DNA from 4 places in the Streptomyces sp. NBC_00554 genome. Region 4 is predicted to be linked to each of the others. Evidence: riboswitches for the same ligand, from Rfam matches in the RefSeq annotation. Region 4 holds a riboswitch; each other region holds the start of a gene.

Region 1 (4,187 bases), 6.4 Mb from region 4:
GCTCCAAAAAATGCCACGCAGGGCCCGTCCGAATTATCGGGCGGGCCCTTCGCAATTCCATTGTGCGGGCAGCATAAATAATCTCCCGCGAATTACTCCTCTTTGTATACGGCGCTCTTGTTAATGCCGCAGGCCCGTCATGTTTACGGGATGTTGCGAAGTCCTCACACGGTCCGGGCGATCTCCCGCGCCGGGAAAGCGAAGCCGGTGCGCGGCCGTCGCGCGTTCGGTGTGCAGGGCCGTGATCGCCCGGGCCCGCTCACTGTCGCCGCGCGCCACGGCGTCCACGATCCCGCCGTGCTCGGCCCAGGATTCCGCGGGGTTGGCCGGTGCCTCGACCGCGTACATCCAGGCGATCTTGTGCCGCAGCTGGGCGAGCGTGGAGGTCAGCGCGGTGCTTCCGGAGGCCTGCGCGAGGGTCTCGTGGAACCAGCCGCCCAGCGAGCGCAGATCCTCGCTGTTGCCCCTCCTGGCCCGCTCCTGACCCAGCCTGACCAGGCCTCGGAGCACCTTGAGGTGGGCTTCGGTGCGGCGCTGTGCGGCCCGCGCGGCGCCCAGCGGCTCAAGGAGCATGCGCATCTCGAGCAGGTCCCCGGCCTCCTGCTCGGTCGGCTCCGCGACACACGCGCCCGCGTGCCGCCGGGTGACGACGAAGCCCTCGGCTTCCAGCGTGCGCAGGGCCTCACGCACGGGGACGCGCGAGACGCCGTAGCGGCGCGCGAGCAGTTCCTCGGTGAGCCGGCTGCCGCGCTCGTAGACACCCGCGACGATGTCGTCGCGGATCGCTGTGCATACCGAGTGCGCAGGAACACGCATACCGGACCTCCGCTTTAATCCCCGTGAAACGCCGTCGATTGACGCTTGTTCAGTGACTCTATTGCAGAGACTCGGAATTTCCGATGGCGGACCGGAATCCATGGATATTTTTTGGACAGGAAGCGGTTCGAAACCACAAGGCCCCGGCTCGTGCGAGCCGGGGCCTTGTACAGGTACGTAAGCGAGTGATCAGTCGTTCATGCCGGGCGGCGTCAGACGTTCACACCGTGCGAGCGGAGGTACGCGACGGGGTCGATGTCCGAGCCGTACTCGGCGGTCGTCCGGGCCTCGAAGTGGAGGTGCGGCCCGGTGGTGTTGCCGGTGGACCCGGAGAGGCCTATCTGCCGGCCCGGGGTGACCGTCTGGCCCACGGAGACGCCGATGGACGACAGGTGGCCGTACTGCGTGTACGTGCCGTCGTTCATCTTGATGACGATGTTGTTGCCGTAGGCGCCGCCCCAGCCGGCCTCGACGACGGTGCCGGAGCCGACCGCGTGGACCGAGGTGCCGGACGCGGCATGGAAGTCGATGCCGGTGTGGCTGCCGGAGGACCAGAGGCTGCCGCCGGTCTTGTAGCCGGTGGAGACGTACGAGCCGGTGACCGGTGAGACGAAGGTGTTGAGGCGCTTGCGCTCGGCCTCGCGGGCGGCGCGCTCCTTGGCCTCGCGCTCCTCCTTGGCCTTCTCCTCGGCCTTCTTCTTCGCGGCCGCGTCGGCCTTCTTCTTCGCGGCTGCCTCGTCGGCGGCGTGCTGCTGGGCCGCGGCCTGCGCGTCGATCTGGTCGGCGATCGAGTCACCGATCTCGATGGCCTGGGTCAGACCGGTCTGCTCGACCGAGTTGTCCGCGGCGAGCGCCGGGGAGGCCAGGGAGCCGAGGACGCCGGTGGTGGTGAGCGCCGCGACGCCGATGGCGTTCTTGGTCGTGCGCTGCACGCGGCTCGGGCGACGGTGCTTGCCTGTGCCACAGGTGAACGCCATGTAGGGGCTGATCCTTTCCTTCCTTCTCGCCTACCGGGTTAGCTGACGGGTTCGGAGCAGGAAGGTCTCCTACGGACCACCTCCGGAGAGGGCGTCCGATTCACCCCAGGGACTACGTGTGGGTCCCCGGCTCCCCTGGCTCACGCCGTACGGGGACTAAGCGATGGCTGTCCGGTGCCGCGGGCGCGGCGCACTGCCTGACGAACAGCCGGACCGACGCTAAACGGGACATCTTTCAATCGACAAACGGATCACGGCTTTTGTAGCGCATGCCACAGGGCAGACAGGCAACCTCTCTATCAATACGGACAAATGGGGGCCCAGGAGACTCCGTGGTCTCCTGGGCCCCCATGGGAGCGTGCTGTTCCGCTCTGTCCTACTCGGCCCTACTCCGCCGGAACGACGCTCACTTCACCGATTCCGAGCGCCTTGACGGGCTCCTCGATCGTCGCGGCGTCGCCCACCAGGACGGTCACCAGGCGGTCCACCGGGAAGGCGCTCACGGCGGCCGCGGTGGCCTCCACGGTGCCGGTGGCGGCGAGCTGCTGATACAGCGTCGCCTGGTAGTCGTCGGGCAGGTGCTGCTCGACCTGGTCGGCCAGCGTGCCCGCGACGGCCGCCGCCGTCTCGAACTTGAGGGGCGCCACACCCACCAGGTTCTGTACGGCGATGTCGCGCTCGGCGTCCGTCAGGCCCTCCGCGGCGAGGGTGCGCAGCACCTTCCAGAGGTCGTCGAGTGCCGGGCCGGTGTTCGGGGTGTCCACGGAGCCGCTGATGGCGAGCATCGCGATACCGGTGCCGTCCGGGGCCGAGCGCAGCACCTGGCCGAACGCCCGCACACCGTAGGTGTAACCCTTCTCCTCGCGCAGGACGCGGTCCAGACGCGAGGTGAGGGTGCCGCCGAGGCAGTACGTGCCGAGCACCTGGGCGGGCCAGACGCGGTCGTGCCGGTCGGCGCCGACACGGCCGATGAGCAGCTGCGTCTGGACGGCGCCGGGGCGGTCCACGATGACGACACGGCCGGTGTCGTCGGCGGTCACCGGCGGCACGGGGCGCGGCTCGGCGGACGAGCCGGTCCAGGCGCCGAGCGTGTCGGCGAGCAGCGCGTCGACGTCGACCCCGGTGAGGTCGCCGACGATCACGGTGGTGGCCGTGGCGGGGCGTACGTGCTTCTCGTAGAAGGCGCGTACGGCTCCCGAGTCGATCGCCTCGACCGTCTCCTCGGTGCCCTGGCGCGGACGGGACATGCGCGAGGTGGCCGGGAACAGCTCCTTGGAGAGCTCCTTCGCGGCGCGGCGTGCCGGGTTGGCGGTCTCGTGCGGGATCTCGTCCAGCCGGTTGCGCACCAGCCGCTCGACCTCGCTGTCCGCGAACGCCGGTGCCCTCAGGGCGTCGGCGAGCAGATCGAGCGCCTTCGGGAGGCGCGAGACGGGGACTTCGAGCGACAGGCGTACGCCGGGGTGGTCGGCGTACGAGTCGAGCGTGGCCCCGCAGCGCTCCAGCTCGGCCGCGAACTCCTCGGCGGAGAGCTTGTCGGTGCCCTCGGAGAAGGCCCTCGCCATGATCGTGGCGATGCCGTCGAGGCCCGCGGGCTCGGCCTCCAGCGGCGCGGCGAGCAGCACCTCCACGGCGACGACCTGCTGGCCGGGGCGGTGGCAGCGCAGCACGGTCAGGCCGTTGCCGAGGGTGCCACGGTCGGGTGCGGGGAACGCCCACGGCCTGGCCTCGCCGGCCTGCGGCTGGGGGTGGAACTCCATGGTGGCGAGCTCGGTCACTTCGCCGCCTCCTCGTCGGTGTCTTCGGCGTCTTCAGTGGCGATCGGTTCGTAGACGAGAACCGCGCGGTTGTCGGGGCGCAGGCGGGACTTGGCGACCTCCTGGACCTCCTCGGCGGTGATGTCGAGGACGCGCTGTACGGCGGTCAGGGCGAGCTGCGGGTCGCCGAACAGGACGGCGTACCGGCACAGTTCGTCGGCGCGGCCCGCGACCGTACCGAGCCTGTCCAGCCACTCGCGCTCCAACTGGGCCTGGGCGCGCTCCATCTCCTCGGCCGTGGGGCCCTCCTCGGCGAACCGGGCGAGCTCCTCGTCCACGGCGGCCTCGATGACGGGGACCTCGACATCGCCGGAGGTCTTCACGTCAAGCCATCCCAGGGAGGGCGCTCCGGCGAGCCGCAGCAGGCCGAACCCGGCCGCGACGGCGGTGCGGTCGCGGCGTACGAGCCGGTTGTAGAGCCGGGAGGACTCGCCGCCACCGAGGACGGTCAGCGCCAGGTCGGCGGCGTCACCCGCGCGCGTGCCGTCCTCCGGGAGCCGGTAGGCGGCCATCAGCGCGCGCGAGGGGACCTCTTCCTCGACGACCTCGCGCAGCTCCTCGCCCATGGTGTCGGGCAGGG
Region 2 (4,187 bases), 4.8 Mb from region 4:
GCCGGGACCGGCGATCGGCTTCCTCCAGGAGACGCTGCGCTGGTGGGACCACTGGCTGCGCGACGGGGACACGGGCGTGATGTCGGAACCGCTCCTCCGCTCGTACGTCATGGACTCGCACCGCCCGGCAACGGTGTACGACGTGTTGCCGGGCCGGTGGGTGGGCGACGAGGCCTGGCCGTCCCCCTCCGTGACACCGGTCTCGTACGGCCTCCAGGGCGCGCCGGTACTGGTGCGCTCCCCGCAGCACACGGGCGTGGACGCGGGCCGCTTCTTCCCCTTCGGGAACGACGCGGACCTGCCGCCGGACCAGCGGGAGGAGGACGGGCGTTCGGCCTGCTTCGAGTTCGAAGTCCCGCAGGAGACCTGGGTGTTGGGCCGCCCGAAGGTGCGGTTGCGGCTGACGTCCTGGGCCGAGCGCGGCCAGGTGATCGCCCGGGTCTGCGACGTGGCCCCCGACGGCTCCTCCACACTCGTCACCCGTGGCGTCCTGAACCTGTCAGCACGCCATGGCCGTGACCAGGCGGTTCCCTGGAAACCGGGCTCTACGGAGGACGTGCTTTTCGACCTGAACGGCATCGGCCACGCCTTCCCGTCCGGTCACCGCATCCGCCTCGCGGTCTCCTCCGCGTACTGGCCGTGGATCTGGCCCCAGCCCGGCTCGGAGGCGGGCTTCACCCTGGACCCGGCGGGCAGCGCCCTCGAACTCCCCGTACGGGCAAGGCAGTCGTCGTCCCCGATCACCTTCGAGGAGCCGGAGGAGTCCGAACCCCTGGGCGTCGTCGTACCGGCGACCCTCGACGAACCACGCCCCGAACGCCTCGTCGTACGCGACGTCGCCAAGGGCGAGTGGCGCCTCGAAGTCGACCCCCGCTACGGCGGCACCCGCGTCTATCCCGACGGCCTCGAATTCACGGAGGACGCGGTGGAGACGTACACGATCAATGAGTCGGATCCGCTGTCGGCCCGGACGCGGTCGACCTGGTCGATCCGGCTGCATCGGCCGGATTTGCCTTGGGATGCGCGGGTCTCCACAACCTCCGAAATCACCTGCGATGCCGATGACTTCATCACCTTGAACGAGCTGATCTGCAAGGACGGGGACGAAGTGGTGTTCCACCGGACGTGGGAGCGGCGAATTCCGCGGACTGCGGGCTAGGGCCTGATCCGCCGGACAGGCCCTAGGCGGCCGCCGGTCATCGTGCCTTCGAGCGTCCAGCGATTGCCCGTATTGCACCTAGATTGCCCGCGTCGCCGCTTTGTTCATGCTTGGTCGCGTGAAATGGGTCACGTCCGGACAAGATCGACATCTGACCCCGGTTCACAATTGCCCATTCGCGAAAGGCAAGTTGAGTTTCACATTCCGGTGGAATCGGGCGATTCTCGCTGCAATCCACCGAGGCAAAAGCGATCTACGCCGCGAAATCGGGCCTTGTTCCCGACATGTGCTCTCGCATACGTTCGCGTCGATCCAGGCGGAACGCCGAATCCTGCCGCCGCCCGGAAACCCACCCACCCACGCGCTCACGGCAGGAGCGGGGGACCCAGGTAAGCCGCCGATCCGGACACCGGAACGGCTAGGGGTGAAGCCGCACCCACCACGCGGCCGGGCAGCTCCCGCCCGAACCCGACAGCTCACCTCGCAGGCGCCGGAGAGGAATTCGTCATGCCCGCACGAGGCAAGCACCGCCGCCCCAGGACCAACCACCTCACCCGCGGCATGGTCGCGGCGGGAACGGGCGGAGCCGCGCTCGCACTCCCCCTGGTGAGCGCGACCGGCGCCCACGCCGCCACCCAGGCGTCCGTGCCCGCCCAGGTGACCGCGGCGGCGAAGTCCGCTCCCGCCGCCGTGCCCGACGTCAAGCTCGTCACGTACAAGGTCGCCGCGGGCGACACCTTGTCCAAGATCGCGCGGGAACACACCAAGGACGGCAGCTGGCAGACGCTCTACAAGGCCAACGCCGCGGTCATCGGCAGCGACCCGGCGGCGCTGCGTCCGGGCACCACCCTGACGGTTGGCACGAAAACTGCCCAAACGTCCACGAAGTCGACCGGCTCCACCACGGAATCCGCGGCGGCCCCCGCCACCACCACGACCTACACGGACGACCTCGACGGCTGGATCAAGGAGTCCCTGGACGTCATGGCCAAGGCCGGAATCCCCGGCACCTACGACGGCATCCACCGCAACATCATTCGCGAGTCCGCGGGGAACCCCCTGGCCATCAACAACTGGGACTCCAACGCCGCCGCCGGCACCCCCTCCAAGGGCCTCCTCCAGGTCATCGACCCGACCTTCGCCGCCTACCACGTGGCCGGCACCTCGATGGACCCCTACGACCCGGTCGCGAACATCACGGCGGCCTGCAACTACGCCGCGGCGAAGTACGGTTCGATCGACAACGTCAACGGGGCCTACTGAGCAGGCAGTTCATCTCCGTACGACCGCCGGCGGACAGCTGGCGCATGGAACCGGCAGATCCATGCGCCTCTCCATGCGCCACAAAAATGCACCTGCCGGATCGCGGTCGGGAGCGTTATGCTCGCAGCGATGATGACTCAATCCGTAGGCAGATTGGGGGTCCCATCCGCGCAAGGTGAGTGCTGATGCTCACTCGGACCGCGAATGGGGATTCCCGCCTTTCCTTCTGGCTGCGCGTGCGCGAGTTCGCCGTGCCGCCCTCCATGATCGAGACTGCGACCGCCCGCCGCTCCGCCGGGGACTGGGCGGGGGCGTGTGCCGCCGCAGGTATCGACGTCGATTTCAATCTGCGTTCCGTGGCGCGCACGCATGGCCACGACCTCGCGGCCCGGATCCGGGCCGATCTCCGCCATCTGGCTCCCGACCTGTTGCGCTGGCACCTGCCGAGGGTCGCTCCTGACGGGCTGCTGCGCCCGGGGCTGACCATCGCCCTGGCACGGTACGAGTACGTGGCCGCGGGGCGTGAGGGCGCGCACCCGGTGTACCTCGTGGTCCGGACTCCGCCCGCCTGGGCGGACGCCGGCCAGCGGATCAGCCTCGCGCTGTGGGGCGGCCCCGGCTTCGAGTCCGGCTCATACCGGCATCCGCATCCTCACCCTCATCCTCATCCCAACCGGCGGTACCGGCTCGACCTGCACCGGCACCTGTGGGACGCGCGCAGGGCCGACGAGCTGAGGGTCCGGTCCGGGGCCGATCGGCCGCGCGCCCCCTCCGCCGACCCGGATCCGGATCCGGATCCGCTGGGGATGGTGCCGCAGGAACGCCGGTGTGCTGTCGACCGATGGGCGGCCGAGGCGGGGATCCTGCTGCACGCCGAAGGGCGTACGGACGGCACCGGTACCGTCGCCGTGCGGATCGGGGCCCGGCATCGGCTGGCCCTGAAGCTGACCGCGGACAGGGACGGCCTCGCGCCACCCGTCATGCGGATCGCCGCGGCGCCCACGGACGGCAGCGCCTCCGCACTGCCGGTACTGCCCGACGCGGCGACCTGGGTGCTGCCCGACCTGGAGCTGATCCGCACCGGTTCGCTCGAGGTCGACCGGCTGCATCCACTGGTCGCCTCGGCACTGATGACGGGTCGCTCGCCGACCCGCTCCTCCCCCGTTCCGGACCGGGCCGCGGGCCAACCGCGACTCGTGGAGTGCCGTGGGGCCGAGCACCGGATCGGCCTGGTCGACGGGGTACTGGCGGCGCTGGACCACGACCCCGCCGAGGTCCGCCGGGAGGAACTGCTGGTCGCGCTCACCGGCACTCCGCTCCCCTGTCTGCAGGCCATCGACGAGGCACACCGGCGTCCGGACTGTCTCGCCGGCGTCCGCGAACGCCTGGTCCACGGCGACACCGCCGGCGCGCTGGCCGTCGTCGAAGGCCTGCTCGGCCCCGACGCGGTGCTGCGCGGCGGCGCCCTGCGGGACGAGCTGGAGGCGGCCGCGGCACGGCGGATCACGTACGGGTTGTTCAGGGCGGGCCTGATCGGACCCGCGCCGGGACCCGGGCCCGACGGCATCAGCTGCCACCCGGCTTGTCACCGTCCCCGTGAACGCGGGCGCTCGCGCCCGCGCCCGCGCCGGGCGACCTTGCGCTGACGCGGGGAGACCTCGCGACCCCGGAGGGACCTTCGTCCCCCGCTCCCGGAGGGGCCTTCGTCCCCGTACCCACCACGAACCCAAAGGTGATCAAACATGCCCACTTGCACCCCGTCCGC
Region 3 (4,187 bases), 3.0 Mb from region 4:
GGGGAGAGTGGACTGCTCGAAACCGGTGTCGAGGAACTCCTTCGCTTCGACGGCCCTGTGGAGCTGGCCACTTGGCGGTTCGCGACCGAGGCCGTCCGGCTCGGCGGACAGGACATCGCACCCGGCGACCCCGTCCTCGTCGTACTGGCGGCTGCGGACCGTGACCCCGAACGCTTCGCGCAGCCGGACACCCTCGACCTCTCCCGCCGTGACAACCAGCATCTCGGCTACGGACACGGCATCCACTACTGCCTCGGCGCACCCCTCGCCCGCCTGGAGGGCCAGACCGCGCTGGCCACCCTCCTCACCCGCCTCCCCGACCTCCAACTCGCGGGAGATTCCGCCGATTTGCGATGGCGCGGTGGGCTCATTATGCGCGGATTGCGCACACTTCCAGTGGAGTTCACGCCTCCGCTCCAGTTGTCCACCGGGCCTTCGTAAGGCACTTCGGGGGCGCGAAAAGCTGACGGTCCATCAACATTGTGATCTTCACGTGATCTACGCTGCATCGACTTGTGACAAGCGTTCGAGTGCCGATACGTTCAATGACCAGCGCGGATCATCCGTCGCAGACGTCTCCGTACGTCGCTTTAGTCACCTGCTGTCACGTGAAAGGCTTCCGCATGCTCTCCGGGAACGGCCGCCATCGTCGCCCCCGTCAGGCTCCGGCTCTCATCGTCGCGGCAGGAGTGACCGGATCGGCCATCGCGATCCCGTTGCTCGGTGCCACGAGTGCGAGCGCGGCCGACGCCACCACCTGGGACCGTGTCGCGGAGTGCGAGACGGGCGCCTCCTGGAGCGACAACACCGGTGACGGGTACTACGGCGGGCTGCACTTGACCCAGTGGGACTGGGAGAACTACGGCGGCATCGAATACGCCCCGAGCGCCGACCAGGCCAGCCGCTCGCAGCAGATAGCAGTCGCCGAGAAGATCCTCGACGGCCGCGGAGTCGTCGCCTGGCCCACCTGTGGACCCCTCTCCGGGCTCAGCAAGGACTCGGCCTCGGCGGACGTCGACACGGGCGTGTCGGACGACTCGTCGTCCGACGCCTCCACTTCGGACTCCTCCGACTCTTCGAGCTCGGAATCGACCGACTCATCCGGTTCGCTCGACTTGTCTGCTTCGTCCAGCCCCTCTCCGTCCGCGTCGTCCTCGTCCGACACGTCGACCAAGTCCGACACTTCGGACGCGGACGAGGGTGCGGACTCGAGCGCGACAAACGATGACGACTCGGACAAGTCGGCCCAGAGTGACGACTCTTCGGATGCGTCCGACAGTGCGACGACCGGCGCCGGGCGTCACCGCGGCGACACCGCCACCGAGGGCACGACCGACGGCCGTACGGACAGCACGGCCGGGCGGCATGCCTCGCGTGACTCCGACGGCCTTCGCGGCGTCGTCGACGGTTCGTACGTCGTCCGCGTCGGCGACAGTCTCTCGGCCATCGCCGACGCCCTTGGCCTCGAAGGCGGATGGGCCGAGCTGTACGCCGAGAACGAGGAGACGGTGGGCACCGACGCGAACCTCATTCTCCCCGGTCAGAGCCTTGCAGTTGGTGCCGAACCGGGCGAAAAGTAGCGGGAGTTCGCGTCATGGTTCGCCATGGAATGTCCGGTTTGGTGAGAATGAGAGATGGATCTCAGACCCCCTGATCGTCTTTGAAATTCCGCCGATCGCCTGCTTACGGTCGTGACCGCTCGCCACAGCGGGCCCCGACGATCGCAACGCCGAATCCTGCCAGCGGCCGTACGGGAACAGTCGTCGCGTCAAGCGCCGTAGGCAGGAGCGGGGGACCCAAGGTAAGTGCCGAGCCCGGTAGTTGACCGGGAGCGGCTTGGGGTGAAGACGTGCGCCGAGAGGTGCGCGACCGGGCACTCACCCGCCCGAACCCGACAGCTCACCTCGCAGGCGTCGGTGAGGGGATCACTTCATGCTGCGTTCGTGCAAGGGCAAGCACCGTCGCCCGTCCAAGGTCACCCGCATTGCCACGCTCGCCGGGGTGACCGGCGTCGCCGTCGCCGCCCCGCTGATGGCGTCCGGCACCGCCTCCGCCGCCACCACCTCCGAGTGGGACACCGTCGCCCAGTGCGAGTCCGGCGGCAACTGGGCCATCAACACCGGCAACGGTTACTACGGCGGTCTGCAGTTCTCCTCCTCCACCTGGTCCGCGTACGGCGGCAGCGCTTACGCCGCCACCGCCGACCAGGCCTCCAAGTCCCAGCAGATAACGGTCGCCGAGAAGGTCCTCGCCGCACAGGGCAAGGGCGCCTGGCCGTCCTGCGGCACGGGCCTGTCGAGCGCCGCGTACGACGGTGGTACGAGCGACTCGTCCTCGTCCTCCTCGTCGTCGAGCAGCGAGCAGAGCACCACTCCTTCGCAGCAGTCGAACACGTCCACCGCGACGACCAAGACCGCCAAGGCGAAGACCGTCGAGACCCCGACCGGCAAGAAGGTCAAGAAGGGTGACGGCGAGTACAAGGTGAAGAAGAACGACACCCTCAGCGCCATCGCCGAGGCGAAGAACGTCAAGGGTGGCTGGCAGCAGCTGCTCAAGCTGAACAAGGACATCATCGACGACGCGGACTTCATCTACCCGGGTCAGCAGCTGCACCTCAGCTGAGGTCCGAGAGCTGAGGGGCAGCGGTTGTCGGCCCACGGCGGTCGGCTGACACCAGGCTCGTAGCTGAACCTCAGCTCTCTCCTATACGTGGTCTCCATACTGAAGGCCTCGTGTGGGTCACCCCCGTCCCCACGGGCTCCCCGCTCCGGTGCGTGTTCCCCCGTACGCACCGGGGCGGGGTTTTTCATTCCTTTTTTGTTCCGTTCTGGAACAATGTTTACCCTGTGTTCTGCCCAAGGGGTGGTCGACCGGCTGGCCGATCGCTCCGAGCCGGTTAGGCTCATCCCGCAGGGTTCCAAAAAGCCCCGCGTACCCGCGTCACATCCCAGAAGGAGATGCTCGTGCCGTCCATCGACGTCGTCGTAGCCCGGGAAATCCTCGACTCGCGAGGGAACCCCACCGTCGAGGTCGAGGTCGGCCTCGATGACGGCAGCACGGGTCGTGCCGCCGTCCCGTCCGGCGCCTCCACCGGCGCCTTCGAGGCCATCGAGCTCCGCGACGGTGACCCCAACCGCTACCACGGCAAGGGTGTCGAGAAGGCCGTCCTCGCGGTCATCGAGCAGATCGGCCCGGAGCTCGTCGGTTACGACGCCACCGAGCAGCGCCTGATCGACCAGGCGATGTTCGACCTGGACGCCACCGACAACAAGGGCTCGCTCGGCGCCAACGCCATCCTCGGCGTCTCCCTCGCCGTCGCGCACGCCGCCTCCGAGGCCAGCGACCTCCCCCTCTTCCGCTACCTGGGCGGCCCGAACGCGCACCTGCTGCCCGTTCCGATGATGAACATCCTCAACGGCGGGTCGCACGCGGACTCGAACGTGGACATCCAGGAGTTCATGATCGCCCCGATCGGCGCGGAGTCCTTCTCCGAGGCGCTGCGCTGGGGCGCCGAGGTCTACCACACCCTCAAGAAGGTGCTGAAGACCAAGGGCCTGTCCACCGGCCTCGGCGACGAGGGCGGCTTCGCCCCGAACCTGGAGTCCAACCGCGCAGCGCTCGACCTCATCGTCGAGGCCATCAAGCAGGCCGGTTACATCCCCGGCGAGCAGATCGCGCTCGCGCTCGACGTCGCCGCGTCCGAGTTCTACAAGGACGGCAAGTACGAGTTCGAGGGCAAGTCCCGCTCGGCCGCCGAGATGACCGAGTACTACGAGGAGCTCGTCTCCGCGTACCCGCTCGTCTCCATCGAGGACCCGCTGTACGAGGACGACTGGGCCGGCTGGAAGGTCATCACCGAGAAGATCGGTGACAAGGTCCAGATCGTCGGTGACGACCTGTTCGTCACCAACCCCGAGCGCCTCGCCCGTGGCATCGAGGAGGGCTCGGCGAACGCCCTGCTCGTCAAGGTGAACCAGATCGGCTCGCTGACCGAGACCCTGGACGCCGTCGAGATGGCGCAGCGCAACGGCTTCAAGTGCATGATGTCGCACCGCTCCGGCGAGACCGAGGACGTCACCATCGCCGACCTCGCCGTCGCGGTGAACTGCGGTCAGATCAAGACCGGCGCCCCGGCCCGCTCGGACCGCGTCGCCAAGTACAACCAGCTGCTGCGCATCGAGGAGATC
Region 4 (4,187 bases):
AGCGTGCGCATTCCGCTGGCCTGCGACTCCAGACTGATGAAGTCGCGGTACGTCGGTGGCAGCACACCGCGGTAGGCGTGCCACCAGTGGTGCCGCCCGTTGCCCTCCGCACCCGCCAGCACCACCAGGAGGTCCCGTAACTCGGGTTCCTCGACGGCGTACGCGTCCAGGAGCCGCTCCACGTCCGAGGGCTTGACCCCACTCGTGCCGGTCTCGATCCGGCTCACCTTCGACTGGTGCCAGCCGAGAAGACGGGCCGCCTCCCCGCTCGTGAGACCCGCACCTACGCGCAGAGCACGCAGTTCTGCACCGAGCTTGCGGCGGCGTACTGCGGGACCGTACTGCATGGCCGTACTCCTTACTCCTTCCGAGCCGCCCAAATACGGTCCTCCGTCGCAGAGTTCACCGCTTCGAGCGACAGATATATGCATATCTCGGTGGATCGCACCCGTGACCGGCCAGGTAATGGCAGTCTGGCGCGAAGCACCAGTCCGGGACCGTACTCGAACCATCCGCTCCGTGTCGGACCCCGGTCCCGTGGGAAAGGGACGACCGCGCCATGGCAGACCATCAGGAAGCATCCGTCACTCTGCCGAGCGATCCAGCCTCGGTCTCCGCGGCCCGGAAATTCGTCGCCGAAGTGCTGGCCGAATGGGGCCTGCCGGGTGACTCCGAAGTCGCCGACACCGTACGCCTGATCGTGTCCGAACTAGCCACCAACGCCGTCCAGCACACTTTCGGGCAGTCGCCCACCTTCAGAGTGGACGTCCGCCTCGAGCGGGACGAACACCTGCGCCTCGGCGTCACCGACAGCCACCCACGCTTTCCCAAACGACTGCCCGCGGCCGTCCAGCAGGACAACGGACGCGGCATGGTGATCATCCGCTGGCTGACCGCCGAGTGCGGCGGCAGACTCACCGTCCGGCCCACTCGCGAAGGCGGCAAGACCATCTCCATCGAACTGCCCTGGACGGCACCGGTCGAGCCGGTGACGGCAGGGGGTCCGCAAGAGCCCTGAAACCCGGTCCAGTTGTGCTGCGCGGCGGCGCGTCCGAAGGCGCCGCGCAGCGAACTCACGCTGCTGGGTCCGATTCCTCTCCTCGACCCTGTGTGGACGTGATGTAGCGCCCCACCAGCCGGGGCAGAACGGTCCACAGCGCCAGGCAGACGGCCAGAGTGCCCGCGCCCGCGGCGATCCCGGCGCCGCGCCCCAGCGTCACGTCCACGACGAGGAGCACCGCTCCGGTGAACGCCAGCATCAACACGTATAGGCCGACGTGGGTCAGCCAGGAGGAGACCCGCACGATGGCGGGTTTGACGTTCTGCTGGAACAGCGACCGGTGCAGGGCGGCCGGCGCCGTGAACAGGGCGGCGGCCAGGAACGCGAGCAGGAGGGTGGTGACGTACGTGGCGCGCTGTGCCGTGTCCAGCGAAGGGAAGCGCTGGGTGAAGGCCAGGGTCAGGAGAAAGGCGAAGAGGATCTGCACGCCGGTCTGGGTGACCCGCAGCTCCTGGAGGAGCTCGGCGAAATTGCGGTCGGCGCGCTCAAGAGGTTTCTCGTCGCGTTCCGTGCGGGGACGTTGTTCCACCATGGTGGACGAGTAACCGGTTCGACCGTGTTTCACGCCCTGCCGCACGTCCCGTGGGGGCGACGGCGCGTGCCGTCGCCCCCACGGACGGGTCAGCTGACCCGTCCGTACCAGACGCTCTTCGTCCAGATCTTCTGGAGCTTCACTACCTCCCCGGTCTTCGGGGAGTGCCAGATCTTTCCCTTCCCGGCGTAGATGCCGACGTGGTACACGCTCCGGCCCGAGTGGAAGAACACGAGGTCTCCGGCCTTGCGTTTGGAGGCGGAGACATGGTTGGTCTTGTTGTACTGCGCCGCGGCCGTACGAGGCAGCTTCTTGCCTGCCTTCTTGTACGAGTAGAGCGTGAGCCCGGAGCAGTCGAAGCGGCGCGGCCCAGCGGCGCCGTACTTGTACGGGGAGCCCTTCTTGGAAGCCGCGACCTGAAGTGCCTTCGTCGCCAGGGTGGCCGCTTCGGCGTCGGATGCGACGCCTGGGACCACGAGGCTGCCGCCCACGGCGGCGATGGTGAGAGCCGAGGCCGTACCGGCCCTCGTCCACAGCGACGGGACACGATTGAGCGCAGTCATGCGCAACCCTTCGTCAGCCGCCTGTGAAGGATGACCTGTCGGATTCGGGCTGGCGAAGTAGCCCGGCCGCGTGCTGCGGCTTCACCCCAAGGACCGCCCGGATCTCTCCGGCGGCCCGTCGTGCTGGGTCCTCCACTCCTGCCGATGCACATCTGTCGACCGGTCATCCGGGAGGCGGCAGGACTCGGCGTCCGACCCGGACCGCCCCGCCGGTGTGGCGGGGGCTTGTCGTCGGAAGGGATCTTCACGCATTGATGTCGGAAAATCCGAGCGGAATCGGCGGTTTGTGGGGTTACTCACCACTCACCCGTTCGGGTGGACACCCCGCCGTTCGAGCGAGTGTCCAGTAGGCCGACGACGCCCGTACCAGCGACGGAGGGCTTCAAGTACGCATCCGCGCTACGCGCGTTGCGCAACTTCTGCGCGCTCTTGGAAGGACGGGTGTCTACGCCATCCGGGGGTACACCATCTGGTCCGTTTGAAACCCGGGCCGGACGCTCCGACGGGTCGGTGCGTGCGGTGGCCCGGGTAGGGGTGCGTCAACTGTCGGAACCAGGCGGCAGGGTGACGCGGGCCGCCCGCCGCTCGCCGTCGAGGACACGCAGGGCCTGCGCCAGGGTCGGGGCGTGCACCTCGCTCTCGCCCCGCTGATGCATCAGCGCGAGGGCGTCCCGCAGCGCCGTCGCCTTGGCGACCAGCGCCTGAGCGGCCCTCAGGCCTCGGTAGGTGTCCCCGGGGCGGGCCGGGTTGATGCGGCCGAGCAGGTCGACCACGTCCAGGTAACGGTCGATCAACTCGGCTTCCGCGCGCGTCAGTGCGGGCAGCGGGGGCAGTTCGGGTGGGAGCATCGGCCGCTCACCTCGCGCCGGGTGTGGGGCGGGAAGCCTTGCGGCTCGGGATGATGCCGTCGATCAGTCCGTACGCCAGTGCCGCCGGCGCGTCGAGGATCTTGTCCCGCTCGATGTCCGCGGCGACCCGCTCCGGACTCTGGCCTGTGTGCCGCACGAGCATCTCCTCCAGCATCCTCCGAGTACGCGTCAACTCCTCGGCCTGGATGGCCAGATCAGAAGCCTGCCCGTGGATCGGCTCGGGAAACGACGGCTGGTGGATCAGCACGCGGGCACCCGGCAGCGCGAACCGCTTGCCCGGCGTACCGCCCGCAAGGAGCACGGCGGCGGCCGAAGCGGCCTGGCCGAGACAGACGGTCTCCACCTCGCAGGTGACGAACTGCATCGTGTCGTAGACGGCGGTCATCGCGCTGAGTGAGCCGCCGGGGGAGTTGATGTACAGCGAGATGTCCCGGTCCGGCGCCAGGTACTCCAGGTGCATGAACTGAGCCATCACGTCGTTCGCCGACGTGTCGTCGACCGGCGTCCCGAGGAACACGATCCGCTCGTCGAGCAGCTTCGAATACGGGTCCAGGGTCCGGTGGCCCGCGCTGGAGCGTTCGGTGAACTCGGGCAGGACATGGCGGGCGGACGGGCGGTTCATGGCTTACGCCTCCTCGGCATCGCTTCTGTAAAAAATGTACAGGACGTACGTATGCCTTCGGAGGGTGCTCGCTGACAGCGAAAATCCCCGTGGAGCTAGGTGCTCCACGGGGATTCGGTGTACGGCGAGGGTCAGGTGAGGGGGGCCGGGGCGGGTGTGCCGTAGAACGTTATGGCGGGCCAACCGCGGGACGCGGTCAGTTCGTTGAGGGCGTTCGCTATTTCCAGGGGGGTGATGGTGTTCGCTGTCGGAGCTTCGGAGAACCCGATGCTGAAACTCAGGCTGATCTGGCCCACGTAGTCGTCGACCGGGAGAAGCGCCGTGCCGCTGAACTCCGTGCCGCTGGGGAAGGTGACCGTCGCGGCGTCGGCGGTCTCCGTTGCTTCAGTCGCCGTGGCCTGTGCCGGCCCACTGGAGGCAAGCACGGCTCCCGCCGCCGCGGTCCCCGAGTACCCCAGCAGTGAACGTCTGGAAAGTTCGGACAAGGTCCCCTCCTCATTGTCATGCACGCCTCCCCCGGAGGCGGCGACTTGATCGTAGG

What was found. A riboswitch is a leader RNA that binds a small molecule or an ion and turns the genes downstream of it on or off. The one in region 4 is predicted to bind cyclic di-AMP.
Region 1: it holds a riboswitch for cyclic di-AMP, as region 4 does, so the genes downstream of both, OG266_RS11030 (M23 family metallopeptidase) here and OG266_RS39660 (C40 family peptidase) in region 4, are expected to answer to the same signal.
Region 2: it holds a riboswitch for cyclic di-AMP, as region 4 does, so the genes downstream of both, OG266_RS18085 (LysM peptidoglycan-binding domain-containing protein) here and OG266_RS39660 (C40 family peptidase) in region 4, are expected to answer to the same signal.
Region 3: it holds a riboswitch for cyclic di-AMP, as region 4 does, so the genes downstream of both, OG266_RS26355 (transglycosylase family protein) here and OG266_RS39660 (C40 family peptidase) in region 4, are expected to answer to the same signal.

What each region holds. Positions count from the first base shown of each region.
Region 1 covers NZ_CP107799.1:2,531,359-2,535,545, forward strand. The annotation lists gene OG266_RS11025 (GntR family transcriptional regulator) at 121-816, opposite strand; gene OG266_RS11030 (M23 family metallopeptidase) at 1,029-1,793, opposite strand; cyclic di-AMP (ydaO/yuaA leader) riboswitch at 1,806-1,966, opposite strand; gene OG266_RS11035 (M16 family metallopeptidase) at 2,180-3,568, opposite strand; gene OG266_RS11040 (M16 family metallopeptidase) at 3,565-4,187, opposite strand, start outside.
Region 2 covers NZ_CP107799.1:4,183,105-4,187,291, forward strand. The annotation lists gene OG266_RS18080 (CocE/NonD family hydrolase) at 1-1,159, shown strand, start outside; cyclic di-AMP (ydaO/yuaA leader) riboswitch at 1,512-1,662, shown strand; gene OG266_RS18085 (LysM peptidoglycan-binding domain-containing protein) at 1,667-2,422, shown strand; gene OG266_RS18090 (hypothetical protein) at 2,608-4,068, shown strand; gene OG266_RS18095 (AAA family ATPase) at 4,165-4,187, shown strand, end outside.
Region 3 covers NZ_CP107799.1:5,963,273-5,967,459, forward strand. The annotation lists gene OG266_RS26345 (cytochrome P450) at 1-441, shown strand, start outside; gene OG266_RS26350 (transglycosylase family protein) at 624-1,580, shown strand; cyclic di-AMP (ydaO/yuaA leader) riboswitch at 1,764-1,928, shown strand; gene OG266_RS26355 (transglycosylase family protein) at 1,933-2,622, shown strand; gene eno (phosphopyruvate hydratase) at 2,958-4,187, shown strand, end outside.
Region 4 covers NZ_CP107799.1:8,936,663-8,940,849, forward strand. The annotation lists gene OG266_RS39645 (helix-turn-helix domain-containing protein) at 1-347, opposite strand, end outside; gene OG266_RS39650 (ATP-binding protein) at 560-1,018, shown strand; gene OG266_RS39655 (DUF6328 family protein) at 1,074-1,592, opposite strand; gene OG266_RS39660 (C40 family peptidase) at 1,682-2,155, opposite strand; cyclic di-AMP (ydaO/yuaA leader) riboswitch at 2,159-2,345, opposite strand; gene OG266_RS39665 (hypothetical protein) at 2,695-3,003, opposite strand; gene OG266_RS39670 (ATP-dependent Clp protease proteolytic subunit) at 3,011-3,646, opposite strand; gene OG266_RS39675 (twin-arginine translocation signal domain-containing protein) at 3,778-4,131, opposite strand.